Halorhodospira halophila: one gene and its partner. The protein of the gene in region 1 binds, or shares a complex with, the protein of each later gene. Links are inferred from orthologs where the notes say so. Each region holds a gene or a part of one and is shown on either strand. Other genes may lie near its edges.

The links.
Region 2: the proteins of CCR79_RS05005 (region 1) and dapF are in contact, whole or in part, in a solved structure (PDB 5YGU), measured with the Escherichia coli proteins. The link is inferred for Halorhodospira halophila from one-to-one orthologs.

The regions. Positions count from the first base shown.
Region 1 is NZ_NHSN01000016.1:6,626-13,251, forward strand. What follows is about bases 1,570-4,519. They hold CCR79_RS05005 (RNA pyrophosphohydrolase), read right to left. Parts: upstream 3,343-4,519; coding sequence 2,797-3,342; downstream 1,570-2,796. Other genes in these bases: ptsP (phosphoenolpyruvate--protein phosphotransferase), read right to left, coding at 1,570-2,785; CCR79_RS05010 (HAD-IB family hydrolase), read left to right, coding at 3,475-4,158; CCR79_RS05015 (CidA/LrgA family protein), read left to right, coding at 4,143-4,514; CCR79_RS05020 (LrgB family protein), read left to right, coding at 4,507-4,519. Also shown: bfr (bacterioferritin), read right to left, coding at 1-126; CCR79_RS04995 (bacterioferritin-associated ferredoxin), read right to left, coding at 175-447; more of ptsP, read right to left, coding at 518-1,569; more of CCR79_RS05020, read left to right, coding at 4,520-5,238; lnt (apolipoprotein N-acyltransferase), read right to left, coding at 5,224-6,626. UniProt on the Escherichia coli protein: Master regulator of 5'-end-dependent mRNA decay.
Region 2 is NZ_NHSN01000017.1:175,325-181,917, forward strand. The notes cover bases 1,411-4,327. They hold dapF (diaminopimelate epimerase), read left to right. Parts: upstream 1,411-2,403; coding sequence 2,404-3,252; downstream 3,253-4,327. Other genes in these bases: lysA (diaminopimelate decarboxylase), read left to right, coding at 1,411-2,384; CCR79_RS06800 (DUF484 family protein), read left to right, coding at 3,271-3,981; xerC (tyrosine recombinase XerC), read left to right, coding at 3,984-4,327. Also shown: tal (transaldolase), read right to left, coding at 1-855; LPS translocon maturation chaperone LptM, read left to right, coding at 1,012-1,134; more of lysA, read left to right, coding at 1,131-1,410; more of xerC, read left to right, coding at 4,328-4,898; ATP-dependent protease subunit HslV, read left to right, coding at 4,985-5,539; ATP-dependent protease ATPase subunit HslU, read left to right, coding at 5,544-6,593. UniProt on the Escherichia coli protein: Involved in the succinylase branch of the L-lysine biosynthesis and in the biosynthesis of the pentapeptide incorporated in the peptidoglycan moiety. Catalyzes the stereoinversion of LL-2,6-diaminopimelate (L,L-DAP) to meso-diaminopimelate (meso-DAP).

The DNA of each region.
Region 1 (6,626 bases):
GGCGCCGAGCTTGTCGAAGCCCCAGTCGTACGCTAGGCGGGAGTGGAGGAAGTACTGGTTAATCGCCGTGAGCTCTTTCTTGAGCCCGCCGTTGAGGTATTCGATGACCTTCTTGTCACTTGCCATGGCGCCCCCTTGTGAACGCGTTCCTGAATGTAACCGTGGCTGATTCTATCAAGGCCCGGGCGCAGCGTCTGTCGATCCGGCGGCCGCCCGGGGGGCAGGCGGCTCCACTGTCACCGGTTCCGGCCCGGTCGAACCGGCAGCACGCCGCTCCAGCGGGCAGTCGGCGCACTCGCCGAGCAGCTGCCGCGCCTCGGGGCCGCATTTGCCGCAGCAACCGGCCACCCCCAGCCGTGTGCGCAGCTCGCGCATGGAGGCGCACCCGCAGGCCACTGCCTCGCGGATCTGCCGCTCGGTTACGGCGTTGCAGATACAGACGTACATGGCAGGCCCCCGATCACTCCGACAAGGGACCATCACACCTTGAACGCGAGTGATTGTCAATTGCGAGGATTTACTTGCCCGCGCGCATCAGTCCGCCGAGTTCGTATTCCTCCAGCGTGCGGCGCAGCATACGCCGGACCTCCTCGGGGGAGTCCATCTCGACGGCGCGGTTGGCCAGCTCGGCAGCGCGGGCGACCGGCACCCGGCGCACCACCCACTTGATGCGCAGCAGGCTCGAGACGCTCATCGACAGCCCCTCGATGCCGAAGCCGACCAGCAGGATCGCCCCCGCCGGATCGCCGGCCATGCCGCCGCAGACGGTCAGGCGCTTGCCGTGACGCCGCGCCGCCTGTGCCACATGGCGCACGGCCCCGAGCACGGCCGGATGGAGCTCGTCGTAAAGCCCGGCAACCCGACTGTTGTTGCGGTCCACCGCCAGCAGATACTGGGTCAGGTCATTGGAGCCGAGGGAGAGGAAGTCGGCCTGATCGCAGTAGCGATCGATCTGGTAGATGGTGGCCGGCACCTCGATCATCACGCCCAGCGGAGGGATGCGCGCCTGGATGCCCTCCTCGGCCAGCTCCTGGCGGGCACGCAGCAGCAGCCGGCGCACATCGGCGATCTCCTCGAGCCGGCTGACCATCGGCAGCAGGATCTGCAGGTTCCCCAGCCCCACGTCAGCGCGCAGCATGGCGCGCAGCTGCGTAAGGAAGATCTCCGGGTGGTCCAGGGTCAGACGGATGCCGCGCCAGCCCAGGAAGGGGTTCTCTTCCTCGATCGGGAAGTAGGCCAGCGACTTGTCGCCGCCGACGTCCAGCGTGCGCAGGGTTACCGGCTGCGGCGCGAACTGCTCCAACACCCGGCGGTAGAGATCGGCCTGCTCCTCCTCGCCGGGAAAGCGATCGCGGATCAGGAACGGGAACTCGGTGCGGTGCAGTCCAATGCCGTCACAGCCGGCGGCCAGCGACAGGTTGATGTCCGAGATCAGGCCCGTATTGGCGTAGAGGGCGATCGTGCGCCCGTCGGGGCTGGTGGCCGGCTCGTCACGCACCGCCTCAAGCCCCTCGGTGAACTCCGCCTCGTCGCGGATCAGGCGCTGGTACTCATGCTCGACGGTCTCGGTCGGGTCGACGTAGAAGCGCCCGGCGTAGCCATCCACTACCACCGGCCGACCGTCCATCTGCCGGGTGCGCAGGTCGTCGACGCCCATCACCGCGGGGATGCCCAGCGCCCGGGCGAGGATGGCCACATGGGAGTTGCGCGAGCCGGTGGCCGAGACGACGCCGACGAGATGGTCGTGGGGGATCTCGGCGAGCTGCGAGGCGCTCACCTCGTGGCCCACCAGCACGGCCTGATCGGGCAGGGCCTCGACCCGGCCACCCTCGTCGCGCAGCCGCCCGAGGATCCGCCGGCCAAGATCGCGGATGTCGCTCGAGCGCTCGCGCAGGTAAGGGTCGTCCATGTTCTCGAAGACCTGCACGTGCTCACCGATGACCTGGCGCAGCGCCCCGGGCGCCCAGTTGCCGGCGCGGATGCGCTCGACGGTCTCGTTGACCAGGCTGTCGCCCTCGAGCATGCGCAGGTAGACGTCGAAGAGCATCTGCTCGTCGGCGGTGACCGAGGCGGAGATCTGCTGACCGAGCTGGCGAAGCTCCGCCGTGACCTCCGCCACCGCCTGCTCGAAGGCCGCCACCTCGGCTTCCGGGTCGGTGGCGACGCGGTCGGGGATGGCATTGAGATCCGATTGCGCGTAGGGCACCACCGCCGTACCGATGGCCACCCCGGGCGCCCCGGGCAGTCCGCGCAGCGCGCGGCTGTCCTCGGCCACCGGCTCGTCGCCAATACCGTGGATGCCGCCGCTGGCCCGAGCATGGGCGATGGCCCCCGCGAGCTGCGCGGCGAGGGTGACGAGGAAGGCGACCTCGCTCTCCTCGAAGCGGCGCTGCTCCGTCTGCTGGACGACGAGCACGCCGAGCACCGAACGGTAGTGGATGATGGGCACGCCGAGAAAAGAGGAGTAGCGCTCCTCGCCGGTCTCGGGGAAGTAACGAAAACGCGAGTGCGCCGGGGCGTTCTTGAGGTTGATCGGCTCCTCGCGCTCAGCGACCAGGCCGACCAGCCCCTCGGCGGAGGTCAGCCGCACACGGCCCACGGACTCGCTGTTGAGTCCGCGGGTGTCCATGAGCACGAAGTCGCCCTGGGCGGCATCGAGGAGGTAGACCGAGCAGACATCCACCGCCATGGCGTCGGCCACCCGCTCGACGATGATTCGCAGCCCCTGGCGCAGGTTGGGCGCTGCGTTCACTTCCCGGGAGACGCGGTGGAGGATTTCCAGCATGGGGCCCCGCCCTATCGCAATCGTCGCCGCGCCGCCGGCGGGATGGCTGCAGGGGTGCCACCCTCGGTACCGGTTCCGGCCCAGTCACCGGCCTGCAGGCAGCCGGAAAGTTCCTGCAGCGCCTGGCGGTAGACCTGGCGCTTGAAGAAGATGACCTCGTCGACCGGATACCAGTAGTCGACCCAACGCCAGCGGTCAAACTCGGGACGCGGCACCCGGTCGACGCGCACCCGCTGCTCGTCGGCGAGCAGGCGCAGCAGGAACCAGATCTGTTTCTGCCCGATACACCGGCTGCCACGGCGCCGGATCATGCGGCGGGGCAGGCGGTAACGGAGCCAGCGGCGCGTCGCACCGAGCACGGCCACGTCCGAAGGCGTCAGGCCGATCTCCTCGCGCAGTTCGCGGTAGAGCGCCTCCAGCGGGGTCTCGTTGGCCTCGACCCCGCCCTGCGGGAACTGCCAGGCGTCTTCTCCGGCCCGCCGAGCCCATAGCACCTGGCCGTCGTCGTTGGCGACGATGATGCCGACATTGGGCCGAAAGCCGTCAGAATCGACCACCCGGAGACGCCTCCCTACGCGGAAATTGCCGATGTTATTCTTTCACAGGGGGTGCAACCCGGGCAACGTTGCCGCAGGGCCGGGCCCGCCTGATCCCCGCTCCCCACCCACCCGATAACCGGAGGAGGTGCAGTGTCCGTCGCCCTGTTCGACCTGGATAACACTTTGATCGCCGGTGACAGCGACAGCCTGTGGGGCGAGTACCTGGTAGCCCGCGGAGCCGTGGACAGCGAGGCCTTCGCCGAGACCCACCGGCGCTTCCACCAGGACTATATCGAGGGGCGACTGGATATCGACGCCTTCCTCGCCTTCGCCCTCAGCCCCCTGGCCGAGCACCCGGAGGAGCAACTGAACGCCTGGCGTGCCGACTTCGTCCGCGAGTGGATCGAGCCGCTGGTGCTGCCCGCCGCCGAGGCCTTGCTCGACGAGCACCGCCGCGCCGGGCACCGCCTGGCCATCGTCACCGCCACCAACCGCTTCGTCACCGCGCCCATCGCCGAGCGTCTGGGGGTTCCCACACTGCTGGCCACCGAGCCGGAGCGCCGCGACGGCCGCTACACCGGCCGCCACACCGGCACCCCGACCTTCCGCGAGGGCAAAATCCGGGTGGTCGACGCATGGCTGCGCGAGCGCGGGCTGGAGCGGGCCGAGAAGTGGTTCTACAGCGATTCGCTCAACGACCTCCCGCTGCTGCGTCATGTCGAGCACCCGGTGGCCGTGGATCCGGACGAGACCCTACGCAGCGAGGCCCGGCGCAACGGCTGGCCCGTGCTGACCCTGCGCCAGACGGAGACGCCCGAGTGCTGCTCGGCCTGACCCTGCTGCTCGGGTTCCAGCTGCTCGGCGAGGTCATCGCCCGGCTCTTCGGCTTGCCGCTGCCCGGCCCGGTGATCGGCCTGGCCCTGCTGTTCGCCACGCTAATCGCCGTGGGCCGCGTCCCCACGGGGCTGCGCACCGCTGCCGAGGGGCTGCTGCGCTACCTGGCGCTGCTGCTCATCCCAGCGGGGGTGGGCATCCTCCTGCACCTGCCGCGGCTGCAGACGGACGCCGTGGCCATTACCGCGGCGCTGGTGGTCAGCACCGGGGTGGCGCTGGCCGTGACCGCGGCGCTGTTCCAGTGGCGCTGGCTGCGCCGCGGGCGCGCTGGTCGGGCGGAGGACGACGGTGACTGAGGATTTCCAGGACATCTGGGCCTTCCTGGCCGAGAGCCCGCTGCTGGGGCTCACGGTCACCTTGGTGGCGTTCCTGATCGGGCAGGCGCTCTGGCGACGGCTGGGCAACGCCCCGCTGGCCCACCCGGTACTGATCGCCACCGCCCTGCTCATCCCCTTCCTGCTGCTCACCGGCACCGACTACGACACCTATTTCGAAGGGGCTCAGTTCATCCACTTCCTGCTCGGCCCGGCCACCGTGGCCCTAGCCGTGCCGCTGTTCGATCAGCTGCCGCGCATCCGGGAACTGCTGCTGCCGATCACCGTCTCGGTGGTGGCCGGCAGCCTGGCCGCGGCGCTGTCGGCGGTGTGGGTGGGGGCGGCACTGGGCGCCTCGCGGGAGACCCTGCTGTCGCTGGCGCCCAAGTCGGTCACCTCGCCAATCGCCATGGGCATTGCCGAGCGGCTGGGCGGGCTGCCGTCACTGACCGCCGGTCTGGTGCTGATCACCGGCGCGCTGGGCTGTCTGATGGCACCACTGATCTTCCGCCTGCTGCGCATCCACGATGAGGCGGCACGCGGCCTGGCGCTGGGCCTGTCCGCCCACGGCTTCGGCACGGTGCAGGCGTTCAGCAGCAGCGCCGCGGCCGGGGCCTTCGCCGGCTTGGGCCTGGGGCTGGCCGGACTGGTGACCGCCTTCCTGCTGCCGGTGGCCCTGCCTTGGTTGGCGTCAGTCGGCGGCTGAGGCCCGCCGGCGCCGGGCGTACCAGCGCAGCCCACCGGGCAGCACCAGCGCGGCGGCGAGCAGCCCGAGCAGCGGTCCATCGCCGATGCGGGCGTAGGGGGTGACGCCGCTGCGCCGCTCCACCTCGGTAACCAGGGTGGCCACCTCGAACTGCGCCCGTCGCTCCACCACCCCACCGTCGGGACCGATCACCGCGGTGATCCCGGTGTTGGTGGCGCGCAGCATCCAGCGCCCGGCCTCGGCCGCGCGCATGCGCGCCTTCTGCAGGTGCTGATGGGGCGCCAACGAATCGCCAAACCAAGCGTCGTTGCTGACGTTCACCAGCAGATCCACCGCGCCCGCCGTGCGCCGCACGGCGACGGGGTAGGCCACCTCATAGCAGACCGTGGCGCCCAGGCGCAGGCGATCATCGACGGCCAGCGGCTCCGGGCGCGGCCCGGGGCTGTAGTCAGCCATCGGGGCGCCGAGGAAGTCGAGGCTCCGACCAAAGAGATCGCGGAACGGGACATACTCGCCGTAGGGGACCAAGTGGCGCTTGTGGTAGACATCGCGCTGCTCGCCGAGGACCACCACGCTGTTGTGCAACTGCCCGCCGTCCGGAGCCCACTCCCGGTAGGGGATGCCGAGCACCAGCGTCCCCCCGGCCTCGCGGACCCGCTCGGCGACCTGCTCCAGGTACGGCTGTACCGTATCGAAGCGACGCGGTATGGCGGTCTCCGGCCAGACCACCAGGTCCGCCCCGGCGTGCTCGGCGGTCAGCTCAGCGTAGCGGCTCTGGATGCGCTCGAGCTGCACCGGGTCCCACTTGATGTCCTGACTGAAGTTGCCCTGGATCAGCGCCGCGCGCACCGGCTCGCCTTGGGCCTCGGTCCACGGCCGGTCCGCTGCCAACCCGGCGGCGACCGCCGCCACAGCCAGCGCCGCCACGCTCGCCCCGCGCCGCCACCCGGGGGCCGTCACCAGCCACGCCGCGGCGCCGGCGAACAACACCAGCAGGGCGCTCAGCCCGAGCACACCGATCACCGGCGCCAGCCCGGCCAGCGGCGTGTCCAGGGCGGCGTAGCCGACGAACAGCCACGGGAACCCGGTGAACAGCCAGGTACGCAGCCACTCCACCGCCACCCACGCCGCCGGCAGGGTGACCAGCAGGCGCAGCCCGGGGCCGCGCCCCAAACCGCGCCCGAGGGCCACCGCCAGCATGGGGAACAGCGCCATAAAGGCGACGAACACCACGGTGACCAGCCCCGAGAGCGCCGGACCGGCACCGCCGTAGTCATTGATGCTGACGAACACCCAGGAGACGCCGACGCCGAACTGCCCCAGACCGAAGGCGTAGCCGGCCTGCAGGGCGCGCCGACGCGGTGCCAGCGCGGCCACGGCAAAGAGCA
Region 2 (6,593 bases), on another replicon or contig:
GGCAAGCGCCTCGACATAGTAGGTCTCCGGGTAGCGCTCGCCCTTGACCCCGGTGCTAGCCCAGAGCAGCCGCTGGGGCCGCGCTCCGGCCTCGGCCAGGGCGGCGAAGCCGGCGCCGTGGAAGATCTCCCGATAGACCGAGTAGGCGGTCCGCGCGTTGGCGATGGCCGCCTGCCCGGGCGGCACGGGCGCCGACGCATCGTCCGACAACAGCGGATCGATCTTGGCGTCGAGGCGGCTGATGAACAGGCTCGCCACCGACGCCGGCGCGGCGACCGGATCCCCGGCCTGACGGCGCCGCTCAAGGGCGCGCACGTACGCATCGGCCACCTGCCGGTAGCGCTCGACCCCGAAGATCAGGGTCACGTTCACCGGTATGCCCCGGACCGTCAGCTCCTCGAAGGCCTCCACGCCGGCCGAGGTGGCGGGGACTTTGATCATGACGTTGGGCTCGCCGGCCTCGGCGGAGAGGCGCAGAGCCTCCGTGACTGTGCCGCGCGCATCCCCGGCCAGATCCGGTGACACCTCCATGCTGACGTAGCCGTCGACGCCGTCGCTGGCCTCATAAACCCGACGCAGGACCCGCGCCGCGGCGCGGATGTCGTCCATGGCCAGCGCCTCGAAGACCGCTTCCGGGTCACGGCCGACCTGCCCGATCGCCTCGGTGATGGCCTGGTCGTAGGCGTCGGTGCCACCGATCGCCTTCTGGAAGATGGCCGGATTGGTGGTCACGCCGCTCAGCCCGTCCTCCCGGACCAGGCGCTCCAGCTCCTCCGGCAGCATGCCGCGATGGATGTTGTCGTACCAGACGCTCTGCCCGACGCCGGCCAGCCCTCGAAGCGGATTGTCCGTCATGACCCCTCTCAATGCCTTAGTTTATCTGATGGTTGGATCAGTATAACGAGGGGGTCCGGGGACGGAAACCGCGGAACGGCCGGCACCCGCCGCCCTCACGATGGGCCCCGCTAGCCGCTATAATGAGCGGTTTATCACCCATCCGTGGAGAGGCTCATGCCTACGCGATCCCGGACGGCGGCGCTGGTGCTGCTCGCCCTGCTGATCCTCGCCGGTGGCTGCGGCCAGAAGGCCGATCTCTACCTCCCCGACGAAAGCGGCGAAGAGGACCCGTCATGACGCACCCCGGCTTCACCCGACACGATGACCGCCTGTGGGTGGAATCACTGCCCCTCGACGAGGTGGCCGAGCGTTACGGCACCCCCTGTTACGTCTACTCCCGCGCCGCTATCGAGGCGCGCTGGAATCGCTACCGCACCGCCCTCGGCAGCGATGCCGATATCTGCTACGCAGTCAAGGCCAACGGCAACCTCGGCCTGCTCAATCTGCTCGCCCGCCACGGCGCCGGCTTCGACATCGTCTCGGGCGGCGAACTGGAACGGGTCCTGCGCGCCGGCGGGGAAGCCGCGCGGGTGGTCTTCTCCGGCGTTGGCAAGGGCACCGACGAGATCCGCCGCGCGCTGCGCGCCGGCATCCGCTGCTTCAACGTGGAGTCCGCCGCCGAGCTCGAACGCATCGCCGGCGTCGCGGAGGCCGAGGGCGCCCCGGCGCCGGTGGCCCTGCGGGTCAACCCCGACGTCAACCCCGAGACCCACCCCTACATCGCCACCGGACTGGCACAGAGCAAGTTCGGGATCGCCCTCGACGAGGCCGAAGCCCTCTATCGGCAGGCGGCCGACGACCCACGCCTGCAGGTACGCGGCATCGCCTGCCACATCGGCTCGCAACTGCTCTCGGTGGCTCCCCTGACCGAGGCCGCCGAGCGGCTGGCGGCACTGGCGCGCCGTCTGCAGGAGCAGGGGATCGTCCTGGACCACGTCGACGCCGGCGGGGGGCTCGGGGTGCACTACGTCGATGAGCGGCCACCGAGCCCGGCGGAGCACATCGAGGCCGTCACGGCGCCGCTGCGGGATCTCGGGGTGGCGGTTCTGGTCGAGCCGGGCCGGGCCATCGTCGCCGAGGCCGGCGTCCTGGTCACGCGCATCGAGTATCTCAAACAAAACGGAGGCAGGGAGTTCGCCATCGTCGACGCCGGCATGAACGACTACCTGCGCCCGGCGCTCTACGACGCCGCCCACACCGTCGAGTCCATCGCCCCGACGAGCGCGCACTGCCGCCCGGTGGATGTGGTCGGACCGGTGTGCGAGTCCGCAGATACCTTCGCCCGCGATTGCCCGCTGCCGGCCGCCGCCGGCGGTCTGCTGGCCATCCGCAGCGCCGGCGCCTACGGCGCCGTCATGGCTTCAGCGTATAACGCCCGGCCTCGGCCGCCGGAGGTACTCGTCGACGGTCCCCGGAGCCACCTGATCCGCCGCCGTGAGACCCTCGACGAGCTGATGACCGGGGAAGCGTCTCTACCGGAGGACTGAAGCCGTGCGCTTTACCAAGATGGAGGCGCTGGGCAACGACTTCGTCGTCCTCGACGGCGTCCGCCAGCGCCTGGAGCTGACCACCGAGACCATCCGCAGCCTGGCCGACCGCCGGCTCGGCGTCGGCTGTGACCAGCTGCTGGTCGCCGAGCCGCCGGCGCACGTCGCCGCCGACGTCCGCTACCGGATCTTCAACGCCGACGGCGGCGAGGTCGAGCATTGCGGCAATGGCGTCCGCTGTCTGGCCCGCTTCCTAATCGACGAGGGGCTGGCCGCGCCGGGGGTGCTGCGGATCGAGACGGACGGCCGGATCACCGAGGCGGAGCCCCGCGACGACGGCCAGGTGAGCGTCGACATGGGTCCACCGGAACTCGAGCCCGCACGGATCCCGTTCCAGGCGCCGGTGAGGCAGGAGGCGTACCGGCTGGCCACTAGCAGCGGTGAGCGGACCATCGGTGCGGTCTCGTTGGGCAACCCGCACGCCGTCCTCCGCGTCGACGACGTCGACACCGCCGCCGTGGCCGAGCTTGGGGCCGAGATCGAGCGGCACGCGCGCTTCCCGCGGCGGGTCAACGTCGGCTTCATGGAGGTCTGCAGCCGCGATCGGATCCGTCTGCGTGTCTTCGAGCGCGGCGTCGGCGAGACGCCGGCCTGCGGCACCGGGGCGTGTGCCGCCGTGGTCGCCGGCCGCCTGCGCGACTGGCTCGACACCACGGTGACCGTGGAGCTGACCGGCGGAGTGCTCGTGATACACTGGCGCGGTCCCGGGCGCTCGGTGTGGATGACCGGCCCGGCACGCACCGTTTTCCGCGGCGAGATCGAGCTACCCGCCTCCGCCGCGGTGACGCCCCGGGGACCGACCCGCTAAGCAAGCAGGACGAACGGTGTGACAGAGAGCGCGAAGCGTGAAGAGGCCCCGCTGCTCGACGAGGCCGAGGTGGCCGCCTACCTGGTCGAACACCCCGACCTGCTGCACCGCCACCCCGAAGTTCTCGCGCGGCTCGAACTCCGCCACGACTGCGGCGATGCCACCTCGCTGATCGAACACCAGGTCCGGGTCCTGCGCGAGGAGAGTGCGGGGCTGCGCCGGCGTCTCGACGACATGGTCCGGGTGGCCCGGCAGAACGAGGGAACCGCCGAACGGCTCCACGAGCTGACCCTGGACCTGTTCGCCGCCGACGACCTGCAGGCGGCGGTCGAGGCCCTGCGTGCCGGACTGCGCGAGGGTTTCCAGGCCGATGCCGTCGGTCTGCTGCTCATCGCCCCGGAGCAGGGCAGTGCCGCGGCGCGCGAGCCCCTCCCCGAGTTGCTCGGCGACGGCGACCCGACGCTGACCTGCTTCAGGCCCCTGCTCGAGCGCGGCCGCCCCAGCTGCGGGGCACCCACCGACGCCCAGGCCCGGACCATCTTTCCGGACACCGAGACAACCGTGGCCAGTGCCGCACTGGTACCGATGATCGACGAGCGTGCCGTGGGCGTGCTCGGCATCGGCAGCAGCGATCCCCAGCGCTACCACCCGGGCCAGGGCACGGTCTTCCTGCGCCGGCTCGGTACCACCGCGGCGCGCGTATTCGACCGGCTCCTGCACCGGGGGTAGCCTTGGACCTTAGCTGGCTGGAGCGGTTCGACCGCCACCTGGCCACGGAGCGCCGCCTGGCTGAACCGACACGGCAGCGCTACCGCCAGGATCTGGAGGCCTTCGCCGCCTATTGCGCCGAGCAGGACCTCTCCAGCTGGTCCGCCGTGAATCACGACGTGGTCCGTGCCTGGGTCGCCCGCGGCCGCCGTCGCGGCCTGGCCGGCCGCACCCTAGGCCGGCAGCTGGCCGCGCTGCGCAGCTTCTATCGCTTCCTGATCCGGGAAGGGGCGGCCGCCGCGGACCCGGCCGCCGAGGTGCGTCCGCCACAGACCCCGCGGCGCCTGCCCGGCACCCTCGACCCGGACGAGGCGGCCGGACTGCTCGACGGCGCCGACTTCGAGCACCCGCTCCAGGCCCGCGACGCCGCGCTCTACGAGCTCATCTACTCCAGCGGGCTGCGCCTCTCCGAGGTGGTCGGGCTGAACGTGATGGACATCGACCGGCGCGACGGGCTGGTCCGCGTGCTGCGCGGCAAGGGCGCCAAGGACCGGGTGGTGCCGGTCGGACGCCAAGCCCTGCGAGCCCTCGACGCCTGGCTCCGCCACCGACCGGCTTGGGCGGACGCCGAGGAGACCGCCGTGTTCGTCGGCCGCCACGGTGCGCGGCTGGGTCCGCGCACCGTGCAGCGCCGGCTCCAGCGCCTGGCCCGACTGCGCGGGGTCCAACGGCGGGTCCACCCGCACATGCTCCGCCACTCCTTCGCCACACACATGCTCGAGTCCAGCGGCGACCTGCGCGCCGTCCAGGAGCTGCTCGGGCACGCCGACATCTCCACCACCCAGATCTACACGCACCTCGACTTCCAGCACCTGGCCCAGGTCTACGACCGCGCCCACCCCCGAGCCCGGCGGCGCCGGGACCCGGATCCGGAGTGAACCGCGGGCTCGGTGCCACGGCAGCGTCGACCCGCGGGCGATGCTCTCGGGTACAATGAGCGGCGCGAACACTCAGGAGGCCGATCTTGGAAACACTGCACGGCACCACCATCCTCGCCGTCCGCCGCGAGGGGCAGGTCGCCCTCGGCGGCGACGGACAGGTCACCCTCGGGCACACGGTGCTCAAGGGCAACGCGCGCAAGGTCCGCCGGCTCTACCACGGCCGGGTTCTGGCCGGTTTTGCCGGCGCCACGGCGGACGCATTCACACTGTTCGAGCGCTTCGAGGCGCAGCTTGAGAAGCACCACGGGCAACTGGCCCGCTCCGCCGTCGAGCTGGCCAAGGAGTGGCGCTCGGACCGCGTCCTGCGCCGCCTGGAGGCCCTGCTCGTGGTCGCCAACACCGAATCCCTACTGACGCTCTCCGGTACCGGCGACGTCATCGAGCCGGAGCACGACCTGATGGCCGTCGGCTCCGGCGGTCCCTACGCCCAGGCCGCCGGCCGGGCCCTGCTCGAGTCCACCGAATTGCCCGCGGCCCAGATAACCCAGCGGGCGCTGGAGATCGCCGGCGATATCTGCGTCTATACCAACCGCCACATCACCGTGGAGACGCTGCCCGAGACCCGTGAGGAGTCGTAACGACATGTCGGAAGCCACGATGACCCCGCGCGAGATCGTCCAGGAGCTGGACAAGCACATCGTCGGCCAGGGCGAGGCGAAGCGCGCCGTGGCCATCGCCCTGCGCAATCGCTGGCGGCGCATGCAGGTCGACGAGCCGCTGCGCAGCGAGATCACCCCCAAGAACATCCTCATGATCGGCCCCACTGGCGTCGGCAAGACCGAGATCGCCCGCCGGCTGGCACGGTTGGCGCGGGCGCCGTTCATCAAGATCGAGGCGACCAAGTTCACCGAGGTCGGCTACGTCGGCCGCGACGTCGAGTCGATCATCCGCGACCTCACCGACCTGGCCCTGAAGCTGGTTCGCGAAGAGGCCATGGCCGAGATGCGCCACAAGGCCGATCGGGCCGTTGAGGACCGCCTGCTCGACACCCTGCTGCCCGGGCCCAGCGGCGGCGGACCCGAGGACGTAGAGAACCGCACCCGGGAGAAGTTCCGGCAGAAGCTGCGCAACGGCGAACTCGACGACCGCGAGATCGAGGTCGAGGTCCAGGCCAGCGGGCCCGGCGTGGACATCATGGCTCCGCCGGGGATGGAGGAGATGTCCAACCAGCTCCAGGGGCTGTTCCGCAACATGGGCCAGGAGCGGACCCAGCGGCGCAAGCTAACCGTCGCCGAGGCCAAACGGGTGCTGCGGGACGAGGAAGCCGCCAAACTGGTCAACGAGGAAGAGGTCAAGGCCGAGGCCGTCAAGCGGGTCGAGGAGCAGGGCATCGTCTTCCTCGATGAGGTCGACAAGGTCACCAAGCGTGCCGAGCAGAGCGGCGGCGGGGACGTCTCCCGCGAGGGCGTCCAGCGCGACCTGCTGCCGCTGGTCGAGGGCGCCACGGTCTCCACCAAGCACGGCATGGTGCGTACCGACCATATCCTGTTCATCGCCTCCGGCGCCTTCCACGTTGCCAAGCCCTCGGATCTGATCCCGGAGCTCCAGGGGCGCCTGCCCATCCGCGTTGAACTGGAGGCCCTGGGCACCGAAGAGTTCGTGCGCATCCTCACCGAGCCGAGCAGCTCGCTG